Regions from separate parts of the Pseudoalteromonas translucida KMM 520 genome, predicted to be linked through region 1. Evidence: predicted binding sites of a transcription regulator. Region 1 holds the regulator's gene; each other region holds the start of a gene.
The links. Region 1 encodes sigma-54, which starts transcription at its own class of promoters, with help from an activator protein. Its sites were predicted from a motif close to GTTGGCACGNNNNTNGNNT; they were not measured.
Positions count from the first base shown of each region.

Region 2: a site for sigma-54 is predicted at 1,872-1,890, ahead of PTRA_RS01610 (BON domain-containing protein). Genes of this name have one in related genera too.
Region 3: a site for sigma-54 is predicted at 2,243-2,261, ahead of PTRA_RS00310 (YggN family protein). Genes of this name have one in related genera too.
Region 4: a site for sigma-54 is predicted at 2,371-2,389, ahead of PTRA_RS07305 (EF-hand domain-containing protein). Genes of this name have one in related genera too.

Region 1 covers NZ_CP011034.1:2,886,052-2,890,483, reverse strand. Annotated here, with positions in the region: gene rapZ (RNase adapter RapZ) at 1-613, opposite strand, end outside; gene ptsN (PTS IIA-like nitrogen regulatory protein PtsN) at 635-1,087, opposite strand; gene hpf (ribosome hibernation promoting factor) at 1,092-1,379, opposite strand; gene PTRA_RS13370 (RNA polymerase factor sigma-54) at 1,406-2,899, opposite strand; gene lptB (LPS export ABC transporter ATP-binding protein) at 2,969-3,694, opposite strand; gene lptA (lipopolysaccharide transport periplasmic protein LptA) at 3,691-4,236, opposite strand; gene lptC (LPS export ABC transporter periplasmic protein LptC) at 4,226-4,432, opposite strand, start outside.
Region 2 covers NZ_CP011034.1:339,395-343,826, forward strand. Annotated here, with positions in the region: gene suhB (inositol-1-monophosphatase) at 1-675, opposite strand, end outside; gene PTRA_RS01605 (LiaF domain-containing protein) at 946-1,611, opposite strand; gene PTRA_RS01610 (BON domain-containing protein) at 1,926-2,489, shown strand; gene PTRA_RS18805 (YqaE/Pmp3 family membrane protein) at 2,563-2,721, shown strand; tRNA gene PTRA_RS01615 (tRNA-Ile) at 3,028-3,104, shown strand; gene PTRA_RS01620 (5-carboxymethyl-2-hydroxymuconate Delta-isomerase) at 3,455-3,784, opposite strand; gene PTRA_RS01625 (winged helix-turn-helix domain-containing protein) at 3,940-4,432, opposite strand, start outside.
Region 3 covers NZ_CP011034.1:61,138-65,569, forward strand. Annotated here, with positions in the region: gene PTRA_RS00305 (aminotransferase-like domain-containing protein) at 1-1,294, shown strand, start outside; gene PTRA_RS00310 (YggN family protein) at 1,411-2,205, opposite strand; gene PTRA_RS00315 (PA3496 family putative envelope integrity protein) at 2,594-2,779, shown strand; gene PTRA_RS00320 (glutathione peroxidase) at 2,906-3,397, opposite strand; gene PTRA_RS00325 (AzlD domain-containing protein) at 3,488-3,787, opposite strand; gene PTRA_RS00330 (AzlC family ABC transporter permease) at 3,784-4,432, opposite strand, start outside.
Region 4 covers NZ_CP011034.1:1,524,296-1,528,727, forward strand. Annotated here, with positions in the region: gene PTRA_RS07290 (putative RNA methyltransferase) at 1-658, opposite strand, end outside; gene PTRA_RS07295 (energy-coupling factor ABC transporter permease) at 655-1,302, opposite strand; gene xthA (exodeoxyribonuclease III) at 1,307-2,113, opposite strand; gene PTRA_RS07305 (EF-hand domain-containing protein) at 2,429-2,950, shown strand; gene scpB (SMC-Scp complex subunit ScpB) at 3,103-3,693, shown strand; gene rluB (23S rRNA pseudouridine(2605) synthase RluB) at 3,690-4,432, shown strand, end outside.

The DNA of each region.
Region 1 (4,432 bases):
CGGGTTGATCTAGCCCAGTTAAAGGCTTTAGCTCAGGTTCCCAGTGTGGATTTGGTAAAAAACGCGCATCAAAAACATAATCAGCACCTTTGGGAATACCATGCTTAAAGCCAAACGACTCAAAGGTAATGATAAGCTGTTTGTCTTTTTTACCGAGTATGGTTTCACGCATAGATTCAGCAAGTTGATGCACACTTAAATCGGTTGTATCAATGACATGATCAGCCCGTGTTACGAGTACATCGAGTAATTCTTTTTCTTTTTGTATTGCTAAATCTAGCGGTAGCGAATCAATCGAGAGCGGGTGCAAACGACGCGTTTCTGAATAACGGCGGATTAATGTTTGATCGTCGCTATCTAAATAAAATAACGTTGGTTTAGCAAAGTCGGGCAAGTACTCAAGAATATCGTTAAACTGCTGCTGATCTTTAGGCAGGTTACGCACGTCTATACTAACGGCTATTTTATCGTAGTTATCAGAGACACTGCGCACTAATGAAGGCAGTAAATTTACCGGAATATTATCTACACAATAGTAACCTAAATCTTCAACAACACGTAAAGCAACCGATTTACCAGAACCCGATCGGCCACTTATAATAATTAATTCCATTTACCACCCCTTTATTAGTAACTAGGATTGATCCAAAATAACTTGGTATAACGCTTCATCAGACTTTGCCGCACGCAATTGCTTACAAAACTCTTTATCGTTTAGTTTATCAGCTATTGTGGCTAGTGTTTTCAAGTGCTGCTGGTTATCGCCATCGGGCACTATAAGTGCAACAAAAATATCAACTGGACGATTATCAATTGCATCAAAATTAATAGCGGTTTCGCTTATTAAAATTAAGGCAAGAGGTTCCTGCGCCCCGCTCATACGGCCATGTGGAATTGCTATTCCTCGGCCAATACCGGTACTGCCTAGCTTTTCTCTTGCTAATAAAGCAGTGAGAATATCTTGCTGGGGTAAATACGGCATTTTTTTATGCGCGAGTTCACTGATGAATTCTAAAATTCTTTTTTTACTATTAAAAAGGACCACAGCTTTGCTGCAGTCCTGGCATATAAGTGAGCTTAATTTCATAGTGTTAGTGTCGAGCAAACTTCTCTTTGTGTTTAATTACTTGACGATCGAGTTTGTCAATCAACGAGTCAATGGCAGCGTACATATCTTGGTGTTCGGTCGATGCAAATAGCTCAGCGCCACTTACAAAAATTGTTGCTTCAGCTTTTTGACTTAATTTTTCTACATCGAGAATAACATGCACATTAGTTATGTGATCTGAGTGTCTTTGCAGCTTTGCAAATTTATTATTTACATAGTCTCTTAATGAGTCTGTAATGTCTACATGACGACCAGTTAAGTTTAGTTGCATCAGCATTTTCCTCTTTGTTGTACGTCTTAAATCAAGCTTTTACGTTGATTCGACGGGGGAATAGCCAGAGATTCGCGATATTTTGCAATTGTCCGTCTAGCTACTTTAATTCCTTGCTCAGCCAATATATCTGCAATCTTGCTATCACTCAATGGTTTGGCTAAGTTTTCTGCAGCGATCAACTTTTTAATCAAGGCACGTATGGCAGTTGATGAACATTCGCCACCATTTTCGGTGCTTACATGGCTTGAAAAAAAGTACTTAAGCTCAAAAATGCCACGTGGAGTGTGCATATACTTTTGCGTAGTGACCCGTGAAATAGTCGACTCGTGCATTTCAACTATTTCGGCAACATCGTTTAAAACCATAGGTTTCATGGCTTCTGGGCCATGTTCAAAAAATGCTTGTTGTTGCTTAACAATACAATTAGTTACTTTTAGGAGTGTTTCATTTCTACTTTCTAGGCTTTTAATAAACCATTTAGCTTCTTGTAAGTGCGAGCGAATAAATTGGCTGTCACCACTGGATTTTACCGTACGAGACATAGCCGCATATTGGCTGTTAACACGTATTTTTGGCATGCTATCTGGGTTTAGCTCTACCACCCAGCGGCCTTTTATTTTTTTTACCGACACGTCAGGTATAACGTATTCAGATTCTTCTCTGACAATGGTATCCGCAGGCTTAGGATTAAGCGTATGAATAAGTGTCATTATTTCTTTAAGCTCTTCTTCTTTGAGCTTAGTTTTTTTCATTAACGTACGATAGTCGCGAGCAGCGAGTAAATCGATATGATCAGTTAACACCATTTTTGTTTCGTTAATATAAGGGGTGTCTTTATCAAATTGATTTAATTGAATACATAAGCATTCTTGCAAGCTGCGAGCTGCAATACCAACAGGATCAAATAATTGAATGCGCTTTAGCACGGCTTCTATTTCATCTAGCTCTACTTCGTGTTCGTCATCACTTTCTTGGTTAAAGCTTGCTAAAAGATCTTCGCAACTGAGGGTTAAAATACCAGAGTCATCTACGGCTTCAACAATAGCTATAGCAATAGCTTCATCGGTAGGACTAAAAGGAGTGAGCTGTAATTGCCACATTAAGTATTCATGCAGGGTTTCGGTTGATGCACCTTGATAAATAGATTCATCTTCAGGCATTGGCCCTGATGAAGAGGCAGGCGCTGCGCTCATATATTCATCCCATGATACATCCATGGCCATATCGTCGCTTATGGTGTCTTTGTTTAGTGCTTCACCGCTATCTTGCTCATACTCGCTTGGGGTGTCATCGGCAGAGGCGCTAACAGTAATGTCATCTGCTTTTTGCTCGTTTTTACCAGCTGATTCTTCCGTGTAATCTTGCTCATCAACTTCAAGTAATGGGTTGCTATCAAGTGCTTCTTGTATTTCTTGCTGGAGATCCAAGGTACTAAGCTGCAATAAGCGAATAGCCTGTTGCAGTTGCGGAGTCATTGTAAGTTGCTGGCCCATGCGCAGCTGTAATGATTGCCTCATTTATCTCTAACAATCCTTATAAATTGATATGATTAATCTTAGCAGATGCTTATAGTAATAACATAAATATTACAGTTTGAACTGCTCGCCTAAATAAACATCACGTACTGTTTTATCATTTAATACAAATTCAGGAGTACCAGATGCAATTAGCTCCCCATGAGAAACAATGTAGGCTTTTTCACAAACATCAAGGGTTTCCCTTACATTGTGGTCGGTAATTAGCACGCCAATACCACGGTTTTTAAGATGTTCTATAATTTTTTTAATATCGAGTACTGAAATAGGATCCACGCCAGCAAAGGGCTCATCAAGTAATATAAATTTAGGATCTGCAGCTAAAGCACGTGCTATTTCTACGCGGCGACGTTCACCACCAGATAGCGCCATGCCTAAGCTGTCGCGAATATGTTGCAGGCTAAATTCGTCCAGCAAGCTATTTAGGGTTTCTTCTCTGGCTTGTTTGTTTAGTTGCTTACGCGTTTCTAAAATAGCCATTAAATTTTGATACACAGTGAGCTTTCTAAAAATAGAAGATTCTTGTGGTAAATAACCAATACCTAAACGAGCACGGCTGTGCATAGGAAGTAGGGTAATATCGTTATCATCAATTGATATTTTACCTTTGTCGCTAGGAACTAAGCCTACAATCATATAAAAGGTCGTGGTTTTACCTGCGCCATTGGGCCCAAGTAAGCCAACAATGCTCCCTGCTTTTACTTCAAGGCCTACATTTTTAACAACTTCACGGCCTTTATAGCTTTTTGCTAATAGCTCTGCTTTTAATGTACTCATGGCTGACCTTTATTGAGTTTTTGTTCTTTTTTTGCGTCTATAGGCACTAAAATAGTGTGTACCCGATCAGTTGAGTTTTCATCTTTTTCAGCACTTATAAGCTGTTGTTCTATATCGTAGGTGATACTTTTAGCCGTGATTTTTTGCCCAGCTTGAGAAATGTTTGCATCTCCTACTAGGGTTAAAAAACGTTTCGCTACATCGTAACGTACTTCGTTAGCGCTGGCGCTCATGACAGTGCCATCTGCTTGCTTTTCTTCAAAATATGCAGGGCTGCCCGTGGCAATTAATAGTTGTTTATTATCGCCAAGCTCGTCGCGCTTATGTACTTCTAAACGATCGGCGGTGATACGACGATTACCGTGGATAATCTCGACGTTTTTTTCAAAAATACCAACATTTTCTTTTAGTTGACCTTCTTGTCGGTCAGCACTAATAGAAATTTGATTAGCTAGTGGGGAAGTACTTTGCTCTGCCGCATTACTATTAAATACAAGTATAAGCGATGGAATAATAAGTATTTTTGCAAGGTTATTGGTCATAATATAGTGTTCGCGTATGGTTAATTAGTTTTATCACCTCGGTTGTTAAATTGGCTTCAAGGCCTTTACCGGTGATCTTTAAATTCGGTCCAGTTATAATAACGGGTTGTTCGCTGCGCATAGTGAGTAGCTTTATATCTACTTGAATATTGTCGGCGGTGATTTTGTCTATCATTGCGCCATCAATTAAGTTTTG
Region 2 (4,432 bases), 840 kb from region 1:
GCCGCCAGCTTCTTTTACTAATAACTCGCCTGCAGCAGTATCCCAAGGTTTTAAACCAATTTCGAAAAAGCCATCAACGCGTCCAGCAGCCACATAAGCCATGTCTAGCGCAGCAGAGCCCGCACGACGGATATCAGCAGTATGTACGAATAAAGCTTTAAACGCTTCTGTGTATGCATCTAGGTGTTGTTTTTGCTTGAAAGGAAAGCCAGTAGCTAAGATTGAACCGCCTAAATCAACTGTTTTAGAAACGCGTAAACGTTTGCTATTAAGTTGTGCGCCTTGACCACGAGAGGCAGTGAAAAGCTCACCACGAATTGGATCATAAATAACGGCCTGGTCTAAACGACCTTTTACTTTAAGTGCGATAGAAACCGCAAAATGAGGAATACCCTTGATGAAGTTCGTTGTGCCATCAAGCGGGTCAACAATCCATTGGTAATCTGCATCCTTACCTTTATGCTCGCCTAATTCTTCACCAACAATGCAGTGATCAGGGTAAGAGCGTAAAATGGTATCGCGAATTATAGCTTCTGCTTCTTTATCAATGTTAGTCACTAAATCGTTAGTGCCTTTTTGTTGAACTTCAACTTTTGATAAATCTTCACTTGCACGAAGTATAATTTTGCCTGCGTTACGCGCAGCGCGAACCGCAATGTTTAACATTGGATGCATGGTATTACCTTTGGGTTGTAAAAGAACGTTTATATATTTTAGCTGGCGTATTTTAGCGACTTTTACCATAAAGTAAACAATAAAGCCTAAATACTTTTGTTTGTTTTTTGTACTTGCTTGATGTGCAGGGCATTTTATACAAATTCAGCATTGATGAATCTGCAAAGCGTTTTTTAATGTGTTCTAGTGCTTTAAAAATGTAGCATGTTTTTTACTCTTTAACCTGGGCCCAAGTTATAAAGCTATGAACATGCTTTTATAGGTAGTTCATCACATTGGAGTACCACTTTTACCACAAAGTTGGGTTTTTAATTGATTTGCAAAGCTAATAAACTTTTCTTTAATGGTGCGCTTAATCTTTATTTCTACTGAGCCCATAATAGCCTTTCCTTCAATATGGATGGTCGGCCCTTGATGCTTGTTAAGTGCCACTGTTTTATTTTCAACACTACTAATAATGCTAAACATTTTTGATACTACATTGACGTGTTCTGGTACGTATATTTCATCACTGCCAAAAATACAGTTAACATGAATCGTCACCTCTTGGTGGGTAAAAATAGCATCAGTAAAATCAAGTACTACCGAGCCCATAAAGTTAGTCAGGTAAATATTTTTAGGCACAACCCATTGGCCACTTCTTTCATTGGAGCCTAAAATACTGCGTAATGTAAAGTCACTCTGGCTAGATTGTTGAGCGCTATAATTGGGTGAAAATTGCGAATGCTTTTGGGCATTATATTGCTGATCAGTATTAAGGGTTAAATCCTCAACTAAGCTAACAAGGGTTTCATTATTACTTGTAGCCATTGCCTCATCTAAACGTCTTTCAAATGCTTCTACAGAAATAACTCCATGGCTGTAATTATAAATTAGTTGATCAATCACTTCTTCGCGCACTTGCTCTTGCGGGCGGTCTGTTATTTTTACGCTCATTAGGGTATTCCTTTTATTTTACTATTGTCACTATATAAGCAAAGCATATACCAAAAATATTATTGTTATTAATCAGTTTGTTATGTTTTTAGCCTATTTGTGATTTTGTTATATTAACGATCCATTAACCAAAATGGTAATTATCTAGTTATTTTCACTACTGAGAACTTTTTACCGATAAGTCGGTAAAAAAGTGGTGTGTACAAAGTGAAGTTATTTTATATTTAACCTTAAGCTTATGATTTTGCTTGTTTATTAAAGTTGGCCTAAAGCTGGCATTAGTTAAAGTGTCTTTAATCAAAAGGAGAAAGATTATGAAAACATTTAACAAATCTATCATTGCGGCGTTAGTTTTAGGTACTACGGCTATGGGTGCTCAAGCGAGCAGCTGGGAAAATGAAAGTAAAGATGCTTGGATTGATGGTAAGGCTGAAACAGTGCTTCTTATGAACACTAACCTCAATAACTTTGACATCAACACTGATGTAAAAAATGGCAAAGTTATACTAACAGGTAAAGTTAATAGCGAACTCGACAAAGAGTTAGCAGAAGAGCTTGTACTGAGTTTAGATGGCGTAACCGATGTTGATAACCAGCTTACTGTTGTGAAAAACATGAACAGTAAAAGCCATGACAACATGAAAGATGATGATGGTAGCGGCTTAACCGACGCTAAAATTACCACAGTCATCACAACGCGTTATTTATTTAACTCAGAAGTCGGTGGTACAAACATTGATGTAGATACTGACAACGGTATAGTTACTCTTACCGGTACAGTGAACTCAGATGCTGAAAAACAGCTTGCAGTAAAAATTGCTAAAAATGCTGAAGATGTTCGCGACGTAGTAGATAAACTAACGATAGTTGCAAAGTAACATAGTATTTATAAAACCCAGCTCTGCTGGGTTTTTTCTTATAATTTTTTGTTTGTAAATAAGGAGAGTATTTATGGATATTATACGTATTATTTTTTCAATCTTACTGCCACCACTGGGAGTATTTTTACAGGTGGGTTTAGGCTTACATTTTTGGATAAATATTTTACTTACGTTGTTTGGTTACTTCCCTGGAGTAATACATGCAATCTACATTATCGCAAAAAAATAATTCATTTCTGTTTGTCGCGTAATATAGGCTGTAAGTTGCTTGTTTAAAGCTCAATTTTTAAATTACGCGATATACAGCCTTCCATTTCATTTTTACTTAGCTGCCAGTATTAACCCTAAATTCTGCAAATTTTAATATTACACCCATAAAAAGATTACTATTTAAGCAGTTAGACCATTGATTGTTAAAATAAAGACTTTTGCTAGTGACAAGCCCCTAAAAACTTTTTATACTGCACCCCGCTTTAGTCGCTATGTGGCTAAACGCTTCTTAAAAAATTAACTGTTTACAGTTATACAAAAAGTTGGCCCCTTAGCTCAGTTGGTTAGAGCACACGACTCATAATCGTTAGGTCCCCAGTTCGAGTCTGGGAGGGGCCACCAATTTTAAATATACCCACTAAAAATCATTCCAATCATTAACTAATGAATAGCTCTATGTTGTGTTAATTACACTTTAAGTATATTTGTGGCTGTCTCATTATAAAATAATAAATAGAATTGTTTTACGACAATAAAAAATCCCTAATTAGGGATTTTTTACAGAGTACTTATTAACGCTTTTAAGCTAATACCTATATTATTAATAACATGATCATTCTGGCTTATTAAATAGCTAATTAATCCCGTTAGAAATAACCTGTAGGTCACTATATAAAATGACCTTGGTTAGTGATTAAGCTATTTTTTGCTGCTAGAACTGTTCACTAATTTAATGAAACGGCTAAAATAAATTAATTTTTGCGGTAGATCTCATGTTCAATATCGTAAATATTAACGCTTAAGCTGTCTGATGCTCTGCAATAGGTTTTTAAACACTCAAGTAGTTGCTCACTTAACATTTGTTTTTGCTCAATAGAACGCCCTGCCAAAATGTGTACCGCGATATGTATAAACCCCGACCTGCCTGCGCCCAGTAGATATTGCTGATAGGAAATAGCGCGTGTTTTTATGGTTTCTAAATCAAATAGATTACTTTGGAAAGCGGCGTTGTGAATTTTTTCTACAAGTACTTGTGGTAATACAGGGAGGTCTTCTGAGTGTTCAATAATAATGTGCGGCATTTAGGCGTTCCTATTATGAGTTACTACATGTGTGAACCTTATTATACCAAATACCAAGTTACTCGCTAACCCCTGGGCGAGTGAATTTTATAGCTAAAAAAAATTAAATCATGACACTGTAGCAATCAGGTAATCGTAATGAACAATTATGTTGCTCAGGGTAAATACTTTGCATCTATTCGCTTAATATCTATTTGCGGAGATTTATAAGAGGTATAAATTAACCAACCAGCGGTAGCAATATAAGTTAAGCCAGATGTTCTGCTAAATGAACGCTCAGGTAGGCGTATTATGTCGTGATGACTCGCTGAGGCAAAGTCATAGTAACTTAAGCGATAGTCGCCCTGCGCTACATTAAAGTAATACACGCGTGACAGTGCTTGTGTTTCGCCTTCTTGGTAGTACCAGGATGTATGGTTAGATAAATTAATAGACGCAACGAGGAGTTGCGCATTTTCGCTACCAGGGGGCTTGATCCAGAGTTGCTTGGCGTCGGGGTTGGCAAATATAAGCGCACCTTGCTTATCTTCATAGGCATATAAGGTGGATTGTTTAATCACTTGTCCTAGGTTGTTTCCTTTTAAATCAAAACGAAATACATGCTCACCATCTGATACTAATACGTTGGTGCTATCATGCGACCAACTG
Region 3 (4,432 bases), 570 kb from region 1:
GGTAAAGCAGGCCTATCAAGCGCTAGAAGATCAGGGGGTTATAGAGGCACGCGAAAAATCAGGCTACTTTTTAAAAGCCGTTAACATGGCAAGCAGCTTACCAAAACGGGTTAAGTTAAGCCGCGAGCCTGTGATTGTAAACAAGCAGGCGCTGATTGAGCAGGTATACACAGCCATTCATCAGGCCCATGTGGTGCCTTTTGGAGTAGCTAACCCGGTTGCTGCGGCACCAACCGATAAAGCCTTAGCCAGAAATATGCGCCGAGTAATGACACTTGCCGGTAGTAGCGCTATTAATTACGGGCCACTGGATGGTTATGCACCGTTAAAAAAGCAGCTTATTCATCGCTATTTAGACTTTGGCATTGGTATTAATATGGATGAAATGGTGATCACTAATGGTGCGCAAGAAGCACTGGCAATTGCACTCAAATGCGTAACTAAGCCCGGTGATGTAGTGGCCATAGAGAGCCCTTGTTATCACGGAATTATAGAGTTAATAGAAAGTTTAGGCCTTAAAGCACTAGAAATACCTTTATGCCCAGATAATGGTATTTGGCTAAACGATTTAGCGCAGGCGCTTAATGAGCACGATATTAAAGCGTGTTTATTTTCTACGGCTATTAGTAATCCGGTTGGTAGTTTTATGCCAGATGAAAATCGAGAACAACTGGTGGAACTAGTTGAAAGCCATAACGTAGTGCTCATTGAAGATGACGTATATGGTGACCTATACTTTACACCCAAACGAGGTACACCGGCTATAGCGTATTCCAAAAAAGGCTTGGTGCTAAGTTGTTCGTCTTTTTCTAAAACGGCTGCCCCTAGTTATCGAGTTGGTTGGCTTATTGCGGGAAAATTTGCAGGGCAAGCTAGGCGTTATAAAAGAGCATTGAGTTGTTCTACCTCACTAATTAATCAATGGACGTTATCAGAATTTGTTTTTAGCGGTGAATACGACCGTAATTTAAAAGTACTTAGGCAGCGTTTACGCACTAATAAAGAGCATATGCGACGTTGCTTACAGCAAGCTATGCCAAAAGGTACACGGATCAGCGATCCACAAGGTGGCTGTGTTATTTGGTTAGACTTAGGCAGCGAGTATGATAGCCAAAAGCTATTTTTATTAGCGCTTGAGGTAGGTATAAGCATTACTCCAGGGTTGATATTTTCAGCTTCAAATAAATACAAAAGCTGTATAAGGCTAAGTTATGGTGTGCAGTGGAGTGAGCAAATAGAGCAAGCAATTGTCACACTGGGTAAACTTACCTTACTAGCAAAAAAAGTAGCCTAATTTAAGGGGGATCAACAGCTTGTAACAAGTTTTGCGGCACAATAAAAAACAGCCGTTAAGTTAAGCGTAACGGCTGCAAAGGGATGTTAAATAATCACCTAAGTGAAGTTTGCAAACTAGTTTTGTTTAAAGCTAAATAATTGGTAACCTTTAAGTTCAGGTACTTGGACTACTAACTGCTCTTCTTGTTTAGCTATATTGGCAAAATTTTCGCATAAGGCATTGGCACGCTTTTCGAGCGCATCGGCATGCTGCTCTACTTTTTCTTCTATTTGCGTACCCATGTTTTCCATACGTTGCTCAAAGGCTTGCATGTCGCCTCCTGAGCCAAGTAATTCAGAACCTAAAGCAACTAAAATACTCCCCATAGATTGCATTACAGCCGACTCAACAGCGCTCTCTATTTGTTGTTCGAACTGCTGCTCAAAGTTTTCACCAAATTGATTAAAACTTTGCTGGCCCATAACAAAGGTGTCTTGTTGATAAAAAGTATTTTGTACTTCAAGTTTAATGTCGTCCATTAACGATGAGATATTATCGAGGCCATCAATATTAAAAGCATTAGCAACTTCTTGCAGTGCAACACCGGCAATTTTAACGCCTTCTAAGGCTATATTTGCTACTTCGGGTAATTGCGTGCGTAAACTATCTGAATATTGAGTTAGCGCCTTTTGCTGGGAATGATTAAGCGCTACCGATTCACCATTAATGGTTAAATTACCATTGGTATTAAATTGCATAGTTTGCTTATCGGCGGTAAAAATCTCTAGTTCGTTAGGCTTAATGCGTACATCATTTTTAAATTCTACATTACATTGCTCATTATTAAATGACACTGTTGAATCGTTATCATTATGTGCCATAACGGCAGGTGCACATATTAAAGTGCTCACTAATAGTAATTTTTTCATATTTATTCTCAGTTTTTTATTGATGATAAATAAGTAATAACAAGTTTAGTGCCAATGTTTTTTTATTATATTAAACAATAAGTTGGTTTTATTTTTAGTATTAGCTATAGCAAGAGTTTATTATAAAAAAACTATTTTTTAGTCAAATTGGCTAAAGCTAAAGCAATAATTAATTTTATTTATCGATACGATAAAAAACTCTCACTTTCCATAAAGCGAATTTAGCGCTATTTATTCACAGTATTGACATGGAGGCTATTTAAGATAGCTACATGGCTTTATTTTGGCGCTAAACTGCATTGCACTTTATGTGTCGAACATTTTAATTTTACCAATTATTGCGATTATAAAATCCTTGGTTGGTCTCAAACACTTTATGGAGTGGGTTGTGGGTAAGACATTTAGTTACGATGCGCTAGATGACGATTTTGTTGAAGACGAGTACGAAATGCTCGGGCGTAATCAGCACGATAAGAACAAGCAAAAGGTTAAGAAAAAGTTGGAAGACTACCTTGAGCAAAAGCGCTTGCGTAAAAACCTAGGCGAAGACGATTTAAGCGATTACACCGATTAAATTGCGCTAGTATAACTAAAGTACCAATGTGAATTAGACTCTAAATGTACGCTTTTATGTATGTTTAAATTTTGATTAGATTGGCAATAAAGAGGCTGTGTGCCTCTTTATTACTTTTAAGCGGCGTTACTTATTACTTTGTTGCAGTGCTTTTTGAATGGTGAGCTCTAGCTTTTCTGGCTTGGTAAAGGGTGCATAGCGTTTAATTGGTGAGCCGTCTGCTGCGATTAAAAACTTAGTAAAGTTCCACTTTATTTTGCGAGTTAAAAAGCCAGGTTGTGTCGATTTCAAATAACGAAATACCGGATGAGCATGCTCTCCGTTTACCTCTACTTTAGCGGCCATTAAAAAATTAACCCCGTAATTTATTAAACATCCTTGCTCTATCTGCTGTGCATCTCCCGGTTCTTGCTGATTAAACTGATTACACGGAAATCCTAAAATTACTAAGCCTTGGCTAGCATATTTATTATGCAAAGCCTGTAATGACTCGTACTGGTAGGTAAAGCCGCACTTGCTTGCCGTGTTTACAATAAGCACGACTTTACCAGCAAACTCGCTAAAATTAATGGTGTTACCTTGTAAACTGGTGGCGCTTAACTGATGAAACTTGTGCATTATTTATGCTTTACCTTATATTTTTTGATGCTCAATCTACTCTTTTAAGTACATTGCTTAATATGGTTGTTGTATATATTAAGGTTGTTTTTAATTTAAAATTAAAAACAACCCCATACCCGCAATCGTAGTGTAATAAATATTATGGGTTTTATAAGCCACAATAATAGCGACTATAGCCGCACTTAAATAAGGGTTTTGCCAATGTAAATTAATGCCATCATCGTTTAAAAATACAATAGGTACCCAAATAGCCGTAAGTACCGCTGGTGCACTAAAACTTAAAAATTGTTGCATTTTAGGCCCAACTTTAAAGGGTAAAGCGCGGTGCAAAAATAAGTAACGGGTAAAAAAGGTAATACAGGCCATTAGTAAAATAGTGGTCATCATAAGTTGCGCTCCTTTTTAGCAGTTATTCTTGCTGTAAAGTATCCTGCGCTCATAGCCAGTAATGCAGAGCTCACCAGCCATAACTCAAATCCGGTACTTTTAAACAGTGTAGCGCTAGTGCCAGCTACTATAACTGTAACGAGTGAGGCGAGACTTTTAATACCCGGAATAACTAAAGCTATAAATGTAGCGGCTATAGCAAAGTCGAGGCCTAAATGGGTTAAATCGGGGAGCATAGTACCAGCAACAATGCCTATAAACGTCCATAAATTCCATGCAATATAAAAGCTAAAGCCGGCGCTAAGTGCGTAAATTAAACGTATTTTTGTACGATAGGCTTTAGGGTGGTGCGAAAATGCAAATAACTCATCGGTCAATACAAAGCTTACCGGTAGACGCCAGCGCAAAGGTTGATCAATTACTTTATGACGTACCGCTAAGCCATATAAAAAATGCCGAGAGCTAATTATAAAGGTAGTAAATAAAATGGTGAGTAGTGGCGTATTTCCCGCAATTAACTCAATAGCGACAAGCTGCGCAGAGCCAGCAAATACTAATAACGACATCGCTTGAGATTCAAGGGCAGTAAAGCCATTTTGAATAGCCAGTGAGCCACAGAGTATTCCCCAAGGGATCACCGCCAAA
Region 4 (4,432 bases), 1.4 Mb from region 1:
TCAAGGTTACTTGCTCTGTGATGAGTGTTTGCGACGTTTGTGTAAACATTGCAGGTACTTCTATGTGTGTATGTTCATTAACACTTGAGTAAATATACTCTTTTAACTCTTTTAAATGCTGAGGTCCGGGGCTTGCCACTACGAGAGTTGAACCGGGTTTAGCAAGTCTTGCTAGTTCTTGAGTAAATAATGGTGCGAATACACTGACCAATACATCGGCAAAGTAGCTTTTAAAAGGTGCTTGGCTAATGGATGCCACGCTAAAGTGGCAATTGCTATAGCGTTTTGCCGCATATTTTACCGCCGCCTTCGATATATCAACTCCGTACACAGTGGCTTGAGTATTATTAGCTAAAGCTTGGGTGTAAAACCCTTCACCACACCCTAAATCAATAATATTATTAGCTGCTATATTACTAATAATTTGGCCAAGTTCGTGCTGTAAAAAAGCATAATAGTTGCGCTCTAAAAAAGCGCGCCTAGCTTGCACCATTTCTAATGAGTCACCAGGTTGTTTTGAGTTTTTTTGCTGTACAGGCAATAAATTTACATAGCCTTCTTTTGCAAAGTCAAAACTATGGTTGTTTTCACAGCGAAGCATATTAGCTGTTTTTATTAGTGAGTTGCTACACAGTGGGCAGCTATATTCAAGACTCATGAGCCTAGGTAGTCCTTATCGTAAAAAGTTTTTACCCAATGTGGGCGATAAGTGATCATAATTGTAATAGCCATACCGTTTAACATGGCCTCTGGCAGCCAAATAATAGCGCTTAAGTAAACGTAATTATCTGCTAATTGTTGCCAGCTATACTGACCAATAGCAAGATAAAATAATGCCCCTAAAGCTATTTTTATACAGGCGATAAACCCAGCCGTAATAAACGCACATACAAATATATAAACAAAAAAGTGGCGCGGTAAATACTGATAACTAACAATAAAAGCCAAGTAGCTCAATAAAATAGGGATAAATGCGCCAATAAGCAATTGCACTGGCAGTAACTCAAACTCAATTAAACCAAATGCGGCTAATAGCGCCGTTGCCAGAACACTACTTAAAATAGTTAAACGCCAACCGAGAATAAGTGTAGCTGCAGTAATACCTAAAATATGTAAATCAAGGCCCGTTAAAATGCCTGCTTTAATGCGCCATAAAACAGCAAACACCAGCGCACATGCAAGTACCCCAGTTTGGCGTATGGGTACTTTGTAGAGTGCTTTATAGGTCGCTTTATCAATACTAAATAAGCTTATAGCGATTACAAGGGCCCAAAGTAGCCCTTGCATTGGGAGGCTAAGCATTAGGTTATTTAAATTCAGACCAAATAGGGGCGTGATCCGATGGCTTTTCGATGCCACGTAATTCGTAATCTATACCTGTGTCTATACAACGCGCGGCTAGCTCATGTGTTGCAAGTACAACATCAATTCGCAGGCCTCGGTTATCTAAAAACCCTTTTGAGCGGTAGTCAAACCACGAGTATTGATCGCTGGTTTCTGGGTTTTGCTCTCTAAAGGTGTCTTTAAAACCCCAGTTAAGTAATGTTGCCAGCCATTCACGCTCTATTGGTTGAAAAGAACATTTACCGGTTTTTAACCAACGTTTAGCATTTACTTCGCCAATACCTATATCTAGGCTGGTAGGTGAAATATTAATATCGCCCATTACAATCACGTCTTCATCGGGAGTATGATTTGTTTGCAGGTGAGTCATTAAATCTTTATAAAACTGACGTTTATATGGGAACTTGGTTTCGTGATTAATGTTTTCACCTTGCGGGAAGTAACCATTCATTACCGTTAAATCACGGCCATTGTCTTGCTCTACGGTAACACTGATCATGCGTTTTTGTGATTCTTCAGTATCAGTGGCAAAACCTTTAAATACCGATTTAGGTTCTTTTTTGCATAACATAGCTACGCCGTAATGGGCTTTTTGGCCATGATAATAAACGTGATATCCCATTTTTTGTACATCTTCTAGTGGGAACGCTTCGTCATGAACTTTAATTTCTTGTAGGCCAATAATATCGGGTTGATGTTTGTCGATAATAGCTTGTAATTGATGAAGACGCGCACGCAGACCATTGATATTGAAAGAAATCACTTTCATAGCATATACCTTAAAATTGGTTCTATATAATGCGTTAAATTATATCAGTAAATACACTTACATAACACGCCCGAAACGAGGAAGTTATTGGCTGAACTTTTAAGTGTAAAAACACCCGTTGTTATGTCCGGTATTACACCAAGGCTTTTTGCAAAAATTACAAGGCATGAAGCAAAGCTTTCATTACTATAATGCGCTACGTTAGTTTTTTTACTTGTATTTTTATTGTAACTAATTGATTTTAAAAGGTTGATGTTTTTGGCATTTAACTTGTATTAGTTAAAGTGACATTAATTAACTACAAGGATACGTCTTATGAAAAAGTTAACATTAGCATCTACTATTTTAGCAACGTTAAGCTTAGCAGCTTGTGCATCTAACCAAGGGTTAGATAAAATTGATAGTGACTTTGCAAGTTTAGATAACGATAGTGATGGTTTTATTTCGAAAGTTGAAGCTGATGACGATAATATTTGGCAACACTTTTCAAATATTGATACTAATATGGATAATCAAATAAGTCGCAATGAATTTAATGCGTACATGCAATTAAATACCGGGAAAGTTGCCACAGACAGTGAAGTAAGCGAATCAGCATTTAAAGCGGATATTACTAAATTTGATAAAATACAAAGCAGCTTCTCGAGTTTAGATAACGATAAAAGTGGCTATATTTCGGTTGAAGAAGCAGACGATGATGATATTTCAAATCACTTTGGCTACATGGATGTAAATAAAGACAAACGTGTTAGCAAACGTGAATTTGTTACTTACATAAAAAAATATGGCAATGCAGTCGCTGAAGACGACGCACTTAAAAGCGCCAATAACAGCTAAGCACACTATTTTAAAGTGTGAGAAAGGAGCCAGTGCTGAGCACTGGCTTTTTTTGTGGCTTTGATTTACTAAATTGCTCGATATGTTTTCCTACTTTGCTGTAGTTCTGGCATAATAGTTGGCTGTGTGTGTTTATTAGTTTAAGAGCGTTTATGGTGGGTCGGCGAGTTAGTGATGAGCAATTAATTGAGATCATTGAAGCGGCGATTTTTGTTGCTGACAAACCGTTAAGTAAACGTCATCTAAAGGATGTTGTTTTAGCCGATTTAGCAATATCTATGGCGCATATAAACGATGCAATAACAGCAATACAAACACATTTTCAGACCCGTGGTATTCGTTTGGTAGAAGTAGGCAGTGGTTATCGTTTTCAGGCATGTAGTAGCTTAAGCCCTTGGCTAAGTAATTTATGGCAAGAACGCGCGCCCAAATATTCGCGTGCTTTGCTCGAAACGTTATCGCTAATTGCTTATAGGCAACCAATTACACGCGCCGAAATAGAACAAGTGCGTGGTGTTACTACGGGTTCAAATATTATTAAAACACTACTCGAAAGAGAGTGGATTAAAGTGGTAGGTCACAAAGAAGTGCCGGGTAAGCCGGCGCTATATGCGACTACTAAACAATTTTTAGATTATTTTTCGATAACAGGTTTAGATAATTTACCTGCCTTGCCAGAGCAACAGCAAAGTAAAATTAACCAGTTATTAAGTGATCCTTCTGTGAGAGAACCATCCGAATGAGTGTTATACAAGGTGAAAAGTTACAAAAAGTCCTAGCCCGTGCTGGCGTAGGCTCACGCCGTGAAATGGAAAAATACATTGACGCAAACCGCGTTAGCGTTAACGGAAAAGTGGCTAAATTAGGCGATCGTGTTGAAGAAACAGATTCAATTCGTGTTGATGGCCATACGGTAAAAATTGAAGAAAAAGCCGATAGAATTTGTCGCGTAATAATGTATAACAAGCCTGAAGGTGAGTTAAGCACGCGTAAAGATCCTGAAGGTCGTCGTACTGTATTTGACCGCCTCCCTCGTATTGATGGCGAGCGCTGGATTGCGGTTGGCCGATTAGATATAAATACCGCAGGCTTGATGCTGTTTACTAACGATGGTGAATTAGCAAACCGACTTATGCACCCCAGTTACGAAGTTGAACGTGAATACTCAGCCCGTGTATTTGGTGAAGTAACCAAAGAAACCATTAAAAATTTAACCCGTGGTGTTGAACTTGAAGATGGCCCAGCAAAATTTCTTACGGTTAACCCTATGGGCGGCGAAGGTATAAACCGTTGGTACAATGTAACGCTTAATGAAGGACGTAACCGAGAAGTTCGTCGTTTATGGCAATCACAAGAGGTGGAAGTTTCTCGCTTAATTCGTATTCGTTACGGTAAATTAGAGCTTGATAAGCGCGTACCACAAGGTGGCTGGATTGAATACGACCTAGACACAGTAAACTATTTACGTAAAACAGTTAAGTT